One region of the Neobacillus sp. K501 genome, then DNA from elsewhere that is predicted to be linked to it. Evidence: riboswitches for the same ligand, from Rfam matches in the RefSeq annotation. Region 1 holds a riboswitch; the other holds the start of a gene.
What was found. A riboswitch is a leader RNA that binds a small molecule or an ion and turns the genes downstream of it on or off. The one in region 1 is predicted to bind FMN.
Positions count from the first base shown of each region.

Region 1 (7,668 bases):
GGCATATGGAAATGCTAAATGGAAAGGAGGGAACAGATAGTGAAAAAGTCAGAGTGGAGCGATAAGCAACTCGAGGAACTTCTAAGGCAAATGCCAAAAATAAAAGACAATCGCCATCCTCGTGACATTTACCAAAATCTTTCTCTAAAAAGTAAACGTAAACGCCATTCATGGTTGATTCCGGTTGCAGCATCGGCAGCTGCCCTCCTTCTTATCATACTTCTTATTCCTAAACTGCTGGTCGGATCGAATTTATCTCTTGATAATCATGCAGAGGATAAGTCTATGGTAACCGAAAAATCCAATGATGCTGAGAATAACTCCTCTATTTTGATGAAGCAGGAAGAGGCGAGTCTGGATCATGGGGAATCGGCAGCTACGCCAAAAATTATGATACAGGGCGGTTACAAAACGGCTCTTTACGATTATGAGGTCGGGGATCAGAAAGTGATGACTTATTGGATTCCAGACCCGTTTGGACAAATATTAGTTCCTATCTCAACCACTGTGAATCAGGATGAAAATAATGATTGGCTTAGTTTGTATACTCAATCGATGGAACAATTAATGGAAGATGAATGGGGATTAACGGATTACTACCCGATTAATGCGACAATATCGTATGAAAGTGCCGATAAAAAAACAATAGTCGTGGATGTACCAGCAAATCATCCATATGGGCAAGGTTCAACGAATGAGACAAATTTTATCAACATTTTAAATAATGACTTTTCATCGAATAGTAATGTAAATAGGATATTGCTAAGAACAAATGGACAGCCTGGAATTGAATTCGGTAACTATGGCATTTTGTATGAATTAGCGATTACCCCAAATCAAAATCGTGCTTACTTCTTACATTATCCAGAAGGCAGTGATATTCCATTAATGGTACCGGTTAATAATGAATATATCGACATACAAGCAGCTTTAGAAGCGATGAAAACCGACCAGTCTGTGTTGGGTCTCAAAGCATCCTTGGAGAGTTCATTTTCTATCAAGGAAGCCACTGTTCAAAATAATAAATTAATCATTACGTTGAACGAGCATGCAAATATATCAGATGACATAAACACATTATACAGCTTTGAAGCAATCTTATTAACGGCAAAGGAATTTGGTATACAGTCGGTTGTTTTAATGAATTCTCCAATTTCTCAATTAGGACCATTTGATTTATCACAGGAAATAAAAGTTCCAATTGGAGCTAATTTTCGACCAATACAATAAGTAATGAAAAAATCAACCAATAAAAGGTTGATTTTTTTCATTGTTATATTTGATTTATACTTTTCTTGCTTTTTATGAATAAAAAGGGAAAGGTCTCCAAATTATAACAAGTATGTTTAACCCCACCTGCAAAATACAGTATGTTCTAAACGTGAAGCAGGTAACATATTGTTTGTGTAGATGTGGATAAAATTAAGGAGGAAAAAGATGTTAGACTACATAAAGCGGCTTTTGATAGCCGCAATTATGGCGGTTTGTGTAAGTTTATTATTTTTAGGTGGCAGGCATACAGAAGCAAGTATGCAGGCTGCAAATGAATTCCAAGAAGGATGGATATGGCCTACAGATGGCGTCATATCAGATACATATGGAACTAGGCATGGAACACATAAAGGGATTGATATTGCAGGGAAGTTGAACTCAGAGGTAGTCGCTGTTGCAGACGGGGTGGTAGGGAAGTCCTATTACTCAACCAGCTATGGTAATGTAATATTTGTGAAACATCCAAACAATTTTGTTACAGTTTATGCCCATTTAAACAAGCGGCTAGTTGCAGAAGGACAAGCCGTTAAGCAGGGGACAAAAATAGGGACGATGGGAAGGACGGGTGAATCAACTGGTGTTCATCTCCACTTTGAGAGCCACCAAATAGAGTGGACCCTTGATAAGAAAAATGCTATTAATCCTGAAATTCTGCTTGGTAAAGCGGATGTAGGCGCATCAATCAGGGCAGGACTCTCAAGTGTAGGCGAAAATGTTCTGGAGGTAAGTACTCATCTAAAAGGAAATCAATTAAAATATATTGTTCAAGAAGGGGATACCCTAACTGCAATTGCCTTGAAAACCAACCTAACGGTAGAAAAGTTAATAGAATCTAATCATCTAAAATCAGATCTAATCATACCGAAGCAAGTACTAATTATTCCAGAATAATCATAAACCTGCAGATAGCTGCGGGTTTTATTAATTTATGAAGAAAATAAGTCAGCGGAGATGATTTGATTTATAGCCAACAGTCATTTATCTTTCCAAAAATGATTATTTTCAGTATAATAGAATTGTAATTAAATAACGATCTATCTTCGGGGCAGGGTGAAATTCCCGATCGGCGGTATTGAGATTTAAATTCTCTGAGCCCGCGAGCCGAAAGGCAGGATTTGGTGCGATTCCAAAGCCGACAGTATAGTCTGGATGGGAGAAGATGGAGGTTCTGCAAACGTTCAAAAAATGCTAGTATATTGGACGTTTATTAAGAGTGCCTTCTAACTCCCTCAAGGATCTTTCTTGGGGGAGTTTTTGATTAATTGCTCTTATTTATTGCTGAACCTCTCTTCCTAACGTGATGGATCATAAAGGAGAGAGGAAAAATGAAAAAGAATCAGAAGTTAAATGTCAAAGCCTTTGTATCAATCGGAATGTTGAGCAGTATCGCCTATTTATTAATGTTACTAAACTTTCCACTGCCACCATTTCCTAATTTCTTATTTGTCGATTTCAGCGATATTCCAGCATTAATCGCCGCGTTAATTTTTGGGCCAATTGCAGGCATATTGGTTGAGTTTTTCAAAAATGTACTAAATTATATTGCAACAGGAAGTGCAACTGGAATACCAGTTGGCCATATTGCGAATTTTCTAGCAGGAGTTTTGTTTATACTGCCTGTATATTATGTATATAACAAGGTTGATACCAAGAAAGGTATGACGATCGCTCTAGCAGTTGGGACATTAACGATGGCAGTCATGATGAGTGTATTAAATTATCTTGTCATCTTACCTGCCTATACAGCTCTGTTAAATTTCCCTGATATGCGAAATTTAGTTGTCCCAGCAATCCTGCCGTTCAATATTATTAAAGGTGTAATAATGTCATTAATTTTTATGCTGCTATTCATTAGGATGCAGACATGGATTAATAAGCTTTCAACAATAAAAAGTGCATAAATAGTCAAAAGCAGTCAGGAGATTATGTCCTGGCTGCTTTTTATAAACAAAAAATAAAACCCTCACCTGTATAAGGTGGGGGCTAGTAGCTTAAGAATATCTTATTGACAATTATTATTCGAATTTAGTTGGGTTGCCATCAAATGGTTCGTCAGCAACTTTAATAGAATCAGTTGGGCAGCCTTCGAATGCATCCATCATGTCGTCGATTAACACATCAGGAATTTCAACGATACCCTCATTCTCGTCAAGTGTTACGAATGCAATGCCTTCGTCATCATAATCATAAATGTCAGGTGCAGCTGCTCCACAAGCACCACATGCGATGCAAGTTTCTTTGTCAACAATCGTATACTTTGCCATGAAAAAAAAACCTCCCAATAATAACTTACTTATATCCCATAAAACAATGGAAATGCATTACTCATTCCTATTGTAAAACTGTATGAGTAACTTTTCAATAGAAAAATCCTTATCAAGGGGTTAACGTAAATGTGTCTTGCTTAATCTTACATAATTTATAGCAACATTACAGCTGTTTTCATGGTAGAATAATAATGAAAAATAGCTGAAAATGTCGATAAAGAACAAAAAGTGGTGGAGTGGGATGAATTATATTGAAAACATTTTGTTGGATTGTATTAGACAATTAAAGGGTGAAAGGACTCTATATTCCATCTATCATCTTTTAAATGGAAAAAAATCATCACAAACAATTCAAGATGCTCATCTATTTTCACTGAAAAAATATTTTCGAATACTTGAAACTTTATCACGTGAATCTTTTGAAGAAATCTTTGTTCAATTAATTGATAAAAATTGGGTTGTAGCTTCTGGAGAACAAAAATATCTTCTCAGTGATAAAGGGGAAGCTTTTTTTTATAATCAATCGCTTCCACTTTATTTAAATGGGTGGAAATATCAACAGTTTACCCCAACCGTTTGGGAAAGGCTCTCGTTGCTTATTCAGGTTACTTCCAATTTGGCCTTCTATGAAAATCGCTATATCCCGATTCAAAAAAATAAAGAAGTTCATAACTGGTTAAAAGAATTCCTTAAAAAATCGTCACTCCCGAGACAGAGTTTAGGTCAAGCAGTTTTTAAAGAATTAGTTGTATGTCTCGAAGAAGGAAAAGACATTCATCCTGAGGTATTAGTATTCAGGTTAACAGGCTACCAACAAATAGGGCTGACATCTCTCCAGACAGCTAGCAAGTTGGACATGAATCCAGTTCATTATCATCTGGAATTTATGAATGTTCTTCATTATCTTATTCAGATGCTAGAGAATAGTGCTAATCGCTTCCCTGTGTTATTCTCATTACTTTCCAACATAGAATCAAATGATCCCTTAACAGTATCAGCAAGAAAAACCTGGGGATTACTTAATCAGGGTTTTTCAATCGAGCAAATCGCAAAATTTCGAAAGCTGAAATTAAGCACGATTGAAGATCATCTTGTAGAATTTGCTTTAAACTTAAATGAATTTTCAATTGATCCATATATAGATAAAGAAATACAAGGTAAAATAATCGAAATATCACGCCAAGAGGAAACGAAGCAATTAAAGGTCATTAGAAATCGCCTAAACACTGTTTCCTATTTCCAAATCAGGCTGGCTCTTGCGAAGTATGGTGATCAATAATGGAATTAGAAAAAATTTTATATAAGCATTTTGGTTATCAAGAATTTAAAAAAGGCCAAAAAGAAGTAATTTTATCCATTCTTGGAGGTAGTCATACATTAGCAATGCTTCCAACTGGAACCGGGAAATCTTTATGTTACCAGCTTCCAGGCTATTGTCTAGAAGGGCAAATACTAATCATTTCACCACTTTTATCGCTGATGCAGGATCAAGTCGAGCAATTTATGAAGTTTGGTGAAAAACGGGTGGTAGCGCTTAACTCTTTTCTCAGCCCTGTAGAAAGGGGTAATGTTTTACGGCATTTATCCAAATATAAATATATTTTTATTTCTCCTGAGATGCTTAGTTTGGCAACAATCATTAAGAAACTTCAGACACTTACAATTTCGTTATTTGTTGTTGATGAGGCCCATTGTATTTCCCAGTGGGGCTATGACTTCCGTCCGGATTATTCCAAGCTTGGGGAGGTCAGGGAGAAACTAGGAAATCCACTAACGCTAGCGTTAACTGCAACGGCGACTAAGAAAGTCAGACAGGATATTGTTGAGTCACTTCAGTTAGAGAATTTTAATCGAATCGAATCGACGATTGACCGCCCAAATATTGCTTTTTATGTGGATACAGTAGCTCATTATTATGATAAGCAAGAAAAATTGATACAGTATGCACTTCAACTTCAAAAACCTGGAATTATCTACTTTTCTAGTAAGAAGGCTGCGGAACAAATGGCCGTTCTCTTGGCTAGTAGAGGTTTAACGAAGACAATGCCTTATCATGGTGGGTTGGATCAAGAGCAAAGAATTCTGATTCAACAGCAATTTATTAACGGTCAATTAGATATTATTTGCGCCACGAGTGCATTTGGTATGGGCGTTAATAAGGAAAATATTCGATTTGTCATACACTATCATATGTCTATGCAAATAGAATCATATCTTCAAGAAATTGGCAGGGCTGGCCGGGATGGCCTTCCCAGCATAGCGATCATTTTGTACTCACCTGGAGACGAGCAGCTTCCTTTCCAGCTTGCTGAAGGTGAATTACCTTCCAACCAACAATTGGATTGGCTATTTGCACAACTTCCCGAAGAAGCTATGCTAAATTGCTATGATCTTGAGGGAAATATTCAATTAAGAGAAGATGGAGGATTTTCAGAGATTCAATGGCGAATTGTTTGCGACTTTCTGAAAAGCCATCGAGGAAATGCACCAATTGAGCAAGTAAAGCATGCTATCACATCCTTTGTAGAGGAACGGTTGACAGTGAAAAAGAATAATATTCTTAGTCTTAAGAACTGGATTCAATCGGAGTCTTGTAGAAGAGAGTTAATACTTAATTATTTTGAAGAAGAGGCAATGAATGAAAAGGTAGAGTCATGCTGTGATGTTTGCGGTATAGACATTCATCAATATGAATCAAACGATAGAAACGATTCAATCCCAGCAAAAGATGATAAGTGGAAGGACTACTTAGCCAAAATTTTACTAAATAGTGAGTTGAGTGAATGAAACATAAATATAAGGAGCTAATAAACAGTCTGTCTGATAAAGAACTACTTTTCCATCTACATATGACACAGATAATTTTATTAGCAATATCGTTCATATTAGGAATTATGTTATTTGATCATTTCGCCTTCCTGCGGACTTTTACGATTTTTGATAGTAGAATTTTATCAATCGGAATTCCGGCAGGGGTCGCAGTAGTGATTATTGATGTGGTTTTAATGAAATGGCTTCCGTCCTCTTTCTATGATGATGGCGGTTTGAATGAACGGATATTTAAGGATAGAAAGGTAATTCATATCGCTTGGATTGCAGCCTTTGTTGCTATTAGTGAGGAATTACTATTTCGAGGGATCATTCAAACTAAGGTGGGTCTAGTGGTAGCCAGTATCATTTTTGCCATCATTCATTATCGATACCTTTTCAATTGGTTTTTATTTACGAATATAGTGATTCTAAGTTTTTTCATCGGATTAATTTATCAGTGGACAAATAATTTAGCTGTTACGATCATTATGCATTTTTTGATTGATTTTTTACTTGGGTTGAATATCAAATATAGAAAATCGTTAGATGTCGATGAACAGAAGGGAGTTCCTCAATGAATAAAGAAGAACCATACAGAAACCAAGCAGAAAAGAATAGGCAGCGAATAGAGAGAACAATTGAAACAACTGCTGAAGAGCGAGTGCAATTACCCCCGAGAGAACAGGTTCATCGTGAAAAACGTAAGAAATCAAAAACGAAACTGAAATTAAAATATCCTGTTATCCGGATTTTAGTATTGTTTTTTATTCTGCTTCCGATCGTTATTTTCAGTGTATACTCATACCTCGATGGAGGAGAGAAAAAAGGACCGGAAAAAGTGTCTGGAGATTCCTCTGGTTATGAAGTAATAAACTATGAAAAGAAAAACGTGGAAACGAATGAAAAGCCTGTCGAAGAGGAGAAAGAAGCCATCGAGGCAGATGAGGTCAAGGAAGATGAAGTTGAGGCAGAAAATACAACAGATTCTTCAAATGAAAATGCAGGTTTAAATGCGGAAGTCATTGAAACTAATGGGGCCGCTGATAAGAATAGTGGAGGGGTGGCTGAAACACCAGTAACGAATGAGAATATTCCTCCAGAAAATCCAGGGAAAATCGTCAATCATACTGTTCAAAAAGGTGAAAACCTCTATCGAATCGCGTTAAAATATTATCAATCTAAGGATGGAGAGGAAAAAATCAGAAAAGCAAATAACCTAAAGGGAGACGAGATTTATCTTGGCCAAGTTTTAAAGATTCCCTTAGATCAGTAACCGATCATTTTTGATCGGTTTTTATTTATTATCTATCATAAATTA
Region 1 covers NZ_JBSLYA010000002.1:143,343-151,010, reverse strand. The annotation lists gene sigX (RNA polymerase sigma factor SigX) at 1-65, shown strand, start outside; gene ACWM35_RS05210 (hypothetical protein) at 40-1,230, shown strand; gene ACWM35_RS05205 (peptidoglycan DD-metalloendopeptidase family protein) at 1,438-2,163, shown strand; FMN riboswitch at 2,305-2,437, shown strand; gene ACWM35_RS05200 (ECF transporter S component) at 2,598-3,173, shown strand; gene ACWM35_RS05195 (ferredoxin) at 3,288-3,536, opposite strand; gene ACWM35_RS05190 (helix-turn-helix domain-containing protein) at 3,781-4,818, shown strand; gene ACWM35_RS05185 (RecQ family ATP-dependent DNA helicase) at 4,818-6,326, shown strand; gene ACWM35_RS05180 (CPBP family intramembrane glutamic endopeptidase) at 6,323-6,928, shown strand; gene ACWM35_RS05175 (LysM peptidoglycan-binding domain-containing protein) at 6,925-7,623, shown strand.

Region 2 (7,668 bases), on a different contig from region 1:
TCCTCTACTCCTTCAACAATCCTAGGACCTGACCGGGTCACACGATCAGAGTCTACATCGATGACTTGCTTGTTTTTAATTGCATTGACATTTTCCCAGCCTTTTCGGCTTAACACTTGCTCATCCGCATTTTTAACATAAAATCCATAAGTAGTAATGATGACATCTGGATTACGGTTAATAATTGCTTCTTGATCCATCGCAACCCAGCCTTCTTGGTCGTTTGCGATATTCTCTGCATTTATAAAACGCAACATTTCATCCATAAAAGTATTTTTACCAGTCGTAAAAATTTCTGGTTCCGCCCCTACCTCAATGAACACCTTTTTCTTCTCGGAGATTTCAGCAGCTTTCTCTTTTATTTCAGCCAATTTCTCCTCCATTTCTTTCACTAGCTCTTCTGCTTTGATTGTTTCACCTGTAGCTTTCCCAATCAAACTAATGGTGTCATTTACCTCCTCAAAATTTTGCGCATCATCCACGATTAATACGGTAATTCCAGAATCGCTTAACTGCTTCAGACCTTCTGCTGTATGTTGTGAGGCATGTGCTAACACTAAATTAGGCTGTAAAGCAATAATTTTTTCTAAGTTAACTTCCATGCCGCCCACTTTCTCTTTTTTTGAGACTTCTTCAGGATAATTATCATAATCTGATACTCCAACGATTTCTTCTTTAAGTCCTAATGCATAGGCAATCTCAGTATTACTTGGTATTAAAGAAACAATTTTTTCAGGTTTTTCGCTAATGACTACCTCTTGGTCAAAGGCATCCTTAATGGTTACCGGAAAAGCTTTATCTGTTGATTGTTGCTCAGAACTGCCTTTTGTTTCTTCCTTAGGACTTTCGTTTTGTTCACCGCAGGCTGTTAATACACCAATGGATAATAATAAAATAAATAATAACGAAGATAATTTTTTCATTTTTTCCTCCTATGTACGGCATTTTGATCATAAAAAAGTGTGAATAAAAAATAAAACATCTCTACATTTATGTAGAGATGTTGGTTCGATAGATCCTTATACTTTATAAGTAAAAAGGCACTAGTCTTCCACACCTCCCTATCCTCGTAGGTTCCTTTTGGCGCAAGAATTAGGCAGGTTTCCTGACTTATGGTCATCGCTTCCTATGTCTTCCCATCTTTCGACAGTGACATTTTATAGGTTGCTCCCAATTACAGTGGCGGGACCGTGTTGGCTTTTCACCAAACTTCCCTATTAAGCTTAAAATCTTTAGAAAAAGATTTCTAGCACCTATTCTTCAATTATTTTTTTATGATAGTCCTATTATATAATAACGTGGAGAATTTTGTATCATTTTTGCTAATTTCTACAAAATGGATTATTATTGCTCAATAACTCTACAAAGATTTGCCATTTCAATTGCCCCTGCTGCTGCTTCCCATCCTTTATTCCCTGCTTTTGTTCCAGCACGCTCAATCGCTTGCTCAATGGAATCAGTCGTTAACACACCAAAAATAACCGGGATGCCACTTTCTAATGTAATTTTAGAAACACCTTTTGCTACTTCATTGCAAACATAATCAAAATGAGGAGTTGATCCTCGGATGACTGTACCTAAAGTAATCACGGCATCATACTTTTTACTTTTAGCCATTTTCTGGGCGATTAACGGAATTTCAAACGCACCTGGCACCCATGCTATATCGACATCAGATTCGCTTACACCATGTCTTTTTAAAGCATCCTGTGCTCCACTTAACAATTTACTCGTAATAAATTCATTAAAACGGCCAACAACAATTCCTATTTTTAAACCTGATCCAACTAAATTACCTTCAAAAAGATTATTCATCCATAATTCCTCCAAATATAAATTTTTCCATATTTTCGCTAAACTTATCTTTGACTAGCCTGCTCCAATTTCTTCCTATATTCAATTAAGTCTTTAATCGTAATAAATTTAACTTTTAATTTATCTGCAATTTCCCTTAACTGGGGAACTCGTGCCATTGTCCCATCTTCATTCATTATTTCACAAATTACCCCTGCCGGCTTTGCCTGACATAATTTTGCTAAGTCCACTGCTGCCTCTGTATGTCCCGTCCTACTAAGAACGCCACCTTTTTTTGCAACTAAAGGAAAAATATGTCCTGGTCTTTTAAAATCAGCAGGTTTTGCTTCAGAATCGAGCATACTTAAAATTGTTGCAGAACGCTCGAAAGCAGAAATCCCTGTAGTTGAAAATTCATGATCAATACTAACTGTAAAGGCTGTTCCATGGGGATCGGTGTTATGGGCTACCATTGGGCCTAATTCTAGTTTATCTGCTAGTTCCTCTTCAATTGGAACACAGATCAACCCTCTTCCATGTGTTGCCATTAAGTTGATCACATCTGGTGTAGCCCTTTCTGCAAGGGCAATAAAGTCACCTTCATTTTCCCTGTTCTCATCATCACAAACGATGACAACCTTCCCTTGTTTTAATTCTGTCAGTGCTTCTTCAATTGTATCAAACATCCTATCCTCCCCTTCCTCATAATCCTTCTAGATTATTGTTTGCCGTTTCTACAAAAATAATGGTAAGACCTTTAGTAAAAGCCATTTTCTTCTAAGAACTTGGCCGTTAAACCTGATGCACTCTTATTAGAGGTTTGTCCGGAAGTACTCATCAAAAAATGTCCTACATATTTACCAATCATGTCACATTCTAGATTAACAATTTCACCCTTGTCCTTATTTCCAAGAATAGATTCAGAGCGTGTATGAGGGATAAGTGATAGTGTGAAACTGTCATTCGTTACATCGAATACGGTTAGACTAGTTCCGTCAACGGCAATTGAACCTCTTTTAATGATGAATTTTAACAGTTCGGGGTCTGTTAAAATTTCATAATAAATCGCATTTTCAAGAGCCTTTTTTGATTTAATTACTCCAGTTCCATCGATATGTCCGGAAACAAAATGTCCACCAAATCTTCCACCTGCAGCCATTGCCCTTTCCAGATTTACTTTTGTGTCTCGCTGAACGGTACGAAGGCTCGAGGCTTTCACCGTTTCTGGCATCACATCAACAGTAAATTGGTTATGTGTGAAGCTAGTAACAGTAAGACAAACACCATTAACCGCAATACTGTCCCCTAGGCGGACATCCTCAAGTATTTTTTTGGCTTCAATTGTTAGAACATAAGAATCTCCACTTCGCTGACTATTGGCCACTGTACCAATTTCCTCGATAATTCCGGTAAACATAGTATTTTTCTCCTTGTCCCTGTAAAATTCATGGGTAAAAAAATCCCCCTGAAGCGATACGTCTTCAGGGGGATTTTAAAGGCAATACTAAATAAAGGGGTAAAAAAGGATATACTTATCCCGTTTCCACTCCTGCCTTTTTTTCCTTCTCCCATCCAGACTTTAACTGTCGGCCCTGGAGTTTCACCAGATCCACCGCTTAACCATTAGGTTAACCGGGTCACGGACTAAGAAGCTGCGCTTCATCACCGCCGGTTAGGAATTTCACCTGACCCCGAAGGAATAACATCATTTAATTATTTAACAGTATAACGTACCCAAGCAAAATTGTGAAATAATATTAACTATTTCGCTTATTATTTTACTATCCAAAAATAAGAATTCGATTTTAAAATGTTAATTTATCAAAAAATAGATTATACTGTGAATACATTCAACTACTTTGGAGGTATATTTATGTCCGATCAAAATCAACCTGAAGTTCCAAAAAAGAAAGTGAGTCTACAGGAAGCGATGAAGCAGCAGCTAGAGAATAAGAAAAATAAAGCGGCTGGTGGAAATTCTCATGCCAATAACTCACAAGCAACAAAAAGGCTAACAAGCCAACAGACAAAAAAAGTAAGTAACTCCCGTCGAAAAATGGGTGTTTAATGAATGGGCAAAACCGCAAGGACATCCTACCCGGGATTGCGGTAGATATTGTCCTAAAGGCTGATCAAAGAACAGGAAAGCGCACAAGCGGAATTGTTAAGGATATTTTAACAAAATCAGTCTTCCATCCTCATGGAATTAAAGTTAGGTTAACGAATGGGCTGGTTGGAAGAGTTCAAGAAATACATAAATAATAAACATTTGCTTGTATGATGTTTAGAAAATCACCTACTACTAGAAATACCATATTACTTTTTCCCCACGTAATTTCGTGGGGTTTTTTTATGAGCAAATAAAAAACAGACCCCTGAAATAGGAGTCTGTTTGGTTTAGAAGGTTGATTATGCTTTACGAACGTTAACCGCTTGTGGTCCACGTTGACCATTTTCGATTTCAAACGTAACTTCTTGACCTTCATCTAAGGTTTTGTAACCTTCGCCTTGAATTGCAGAGAAGTGAACGAATACATCGTCTCCACCTTCGCGCTCGATAAATCCAAAGCCTTTTTCACCGTTAAACCATTTTACTTTACCTGTTTCCATTTTCTTTGTAGCCTCCTAGCATGTAACTATACATGAAATTGCAATTTTATCTTGCTTGATTATTATTTCCTGTACACAAAAATTTTAAACCAAAAAATATACACTTCAAACGAATTTATTTTATCATAATACCCATTTTCGAATCGCTTCGGCAACACCATCTTCTGTATTGGAAGCAGTCACCCAATCAGCAGCTTCTTTCACCGTTTCTTGAGCATTCCCCATCGCAATCCCCACCCCGGCTTCTTGGATCATTGCTAAATCATTGAGGCTGTCACCAACAGCCATGACATTTTTCATCTCAATCCCCAGGCGGTTACAGACTATTTCCAGTCCCTTTGCCTTATTAATACCTGCTGGATTTACTTCAATATTTGTGGGTGAAGAGTTGCTCACTTCAAATTCACCTTTTGCTTGCAGTTCATTTAGAATGATTTCTCTTACAGCATCATCGTCAATATTAAAACCAAATTTTAACCATTGAACCCCGGTTACGTCCTCTGGCATTTCATCAAACCAATTTTTCTCCGTACTGATTGCCCAAAATTTTGTCTTATGTTGTTTCGTAAGCTCCCACATCCATTGAATTAACTCTGTGGAAACAAAATTCCTTTCAACGATTTCCCTTTTTTCATCCCAAATTTCACTGCCGTTAACGGTTACTAAATAGGAAGTGAGCTCTAAAGCATCCGCATGGTCTTGACAAGTTCTTAATGTCCTTCCAGTACTTAGAACGACATAAACTCCTTTTTCTTGAGCCTCTTTTATCGCTTTTCGATTTGCTTCTGAAACCTCATGCTTATCGTTTAGCAAGGTTCCATCCATGTCGAGAGCGACCAGTTTGATGTCCACATTGTTTTTCACTTTTTCCATATGTAGCTTACTCCCTTCCTGCTTAATGTTCTAAGCTTAACATCTTTGGATAATATTAATCAAAAATACGCTACGGCAGTTTACATAATGTTTCTATAACATAAAACCTCCTTCCAAAAGTTGAAAGGAGGTTTTACGGTTATTGTTGATATTGGACGCGGTGTAAGTTTGCAAAGATTCCATCTTGCTCTATTAGTTCGTCATGACCGCCCTCTTCGGCAATCCCATCTTCGGTTACGACCACAATTCGATCGGCATTGCGAATCGTAGCAAGTCTATGAGCAATGATAAGGGTTGTTCTGTTTTTAGCCAGTTCTGTTAAGGCTTCTTGGATAACCAATTCTGTTTCTGTATCAAGAGCAGAGGTGGCTTCATCCAAGATTAAGATCGGTGGATTTTTCAAAAACATTCTTGCAATCGCCATTCTTTGTTTTTGTCCTCCTGATAACTTCAACCCTCGTTCACCAATTTGTGTCTCATACCCATCTGGCAAGGAGGTAATAAATTTCTCAAGGTGAGCACGTTTTGCCGCTTCAAATATCTCATCATCCGTTGCATTTAGCTTCCCATAGGCAATATTTTCTTTTATTGTCCCAGTAAAAAGGAAAACATCTTGCTGGACAATCCCTATTTGCGAGCGCAAAGATTTTTTTGACATATCACGGATATCAACACCATCGATGGACACCGCACCACTATTTACGTCATAAAATCTTGGAATTAATGAACATATCGTGGTTTTTCCAGCACCAGAGGGGCCGACAAACGCGACCGTTTCTCCTGAACGAATGTTTAAATTAATATTGTCCAGGACGGCTTTATTTCCCTCATAGCTAAAGCTAACATGATCAAATACAATGTTTCCCTTTAATGATGCTACCTCGATCGCATCCTTCGTATCTTTTACGTCTGGCTCAGAATCAATCAATTCACTAAAACGTTTAAATCCTGCCATTCCCTTTGGATATAATTCCATAATGGCACTTATTTTATCAATTGGTTTAAATAAAATATTGACATATAGAACAAAGCCAACAAGTTCACCATATGAAAGCTGATTAGTGAAGCTTAACCATGCACCATAAACTAGGACTAGTATGGTGATTAACCTGGTCATCATATAGATTCCTGATAAACTAAAAGACATCACTTTATATCCACTAAGCTTTGCTCCACGATACTTCTGATTGTTTTTTCGAAATCTAGCAATCTCGAAATCTTCATTTGTAAAAGATTGCACGACTCTGCTTCCTGATACACTATCTTCGACCCGGGCATTTACATCTGCAATGCTCGAATACATTTTGCTCCATGCTTTGTTCATTTTTAAATTACAGACAACCACGACGACTATTAATAACGGCAATATCAAAACAGCAACAAGGGCAAGCTTGACGTTAATCGTAAGCATAATCCAAAAAGCGCCGATAAATGTCATAATTGCAATGAACACATCTTCTGGACCATGGTGGGCAAGTTCACCAAGATCAAAGAGATCATTGGTAATTCTACTCATAATATGCCCTGTTTTCGTATTATCAAAAAAACGAAAGGATTGTTTTTGAACATGCTCAAACAATTCCTGCCTCATATCGGTTTCAATATTAATCCCAAGCTTATGTCCCCAGTAATTCACGACATATTGGAGGAAAGTACTTAATACATAAACCATCAGCAAAGCTAAACTAACTGTTACTATGGCTTGCCAATTTTCTCCTGGCAGTAAGTCATCGATGAACCACTGGACGGCAAGAGGAAAAGCAAGCTCCAATGCTGCAACAATAACAGCACTGCTAAAATCAAGGATAAATAACTTTTTATGCGGTAAATAATAAGAAAAAAAGCGCCGAATCATAGCATTTCCCCTTTAAACGTAGTAGCAATAATTGGATTATATGAAAAAAGGATATGTCTTTTCAAGAAATTTATTAATATTTCCAACTAAAAAAGCTTGGATATCCAAGCTTTTCTAATGATGGTGGTGATGCCCGCCCTTTGAAGGGTTAGTAATGAGCCATTCTTCTTTTGGTACATGGAACATTTGAATCCAGACACCATCTAAGAATTCATCGCCTTTTTCAAGGATGAAATCAATGTCCTTGTCCGTTTGTACAACTTCATCTTTTGCTGTTGGTGTATCAAGCTTTAAATCATAATGTGCATGATCTCCATGCATATGTGTAACGAAAATACGGAATAACTTTCCTTCCGCTTCTTCACCTTCCATCATTTTTTTCAGGGCTTTTGCTGCGTGACGATTAATTTTGACCTTCATGCTTGTCTCTCCTATTCTTATGTACTTATTACCATTATCCCATTTCCAGACTGAAATAGACAAATTTTTTACTCCTGTGATGCCATTCAAAATGTCTGGATACAAAAAAGTCCCTC
Region 2 covers NZ_JBSLYA010000001.1:115,847-123,514, forward strand. The annotation lists gene ACWM35_RS00565 (ABC transporter substrate-binding protein) at 1-923, opposite strand, end outside; cobalamin riboswitch at 1,079-1,272, opposite strand; gene ribH (6,7-dimethyl-8-ribityllumazine synthase) at 1,345-1,815, opposite strand; partial or broken gene ribB (3,4-dihydroxy-2-butanone-4-phosphate synthase) at 1,863-2,480, opposite strand; gene ribE (riboflavin synthase) at 2,552-3,211, opposite strand; FMN riboswitch at 3,351-3,497, opposite strand; gene ACWM35_RS00585 (hypothetical protein) at 3,668-3,862, shown strand; gene ACWM35_RS00590 (YwbE family protein) at 3,862-4,056, shown strand; gene ACWM35_RS00595 (cold-shock protein) at 4,204-4,404, opposite strand; gene ACWM35_RS00600 (Cof-type HAD-IIB family hydrolase) at 4,528-5,277, opposite strand; gene ACWM35_RS00605 (ABC transporter ATP-binding protein) at 5,417-7,132, opposite strand; gene ACWM35_RS00610 (iron-sulfur cluster assembly accessory protein) at 7,247-7,552, opposite strand.
Region 2: it holds a riboswitch for FMN, as region 1 does, so the genes downstream of both, ribE (riboflavin synthase) here and ACWM35_RS05200 (ECF transporter S component) in region 1, are expected to answer to the same signal.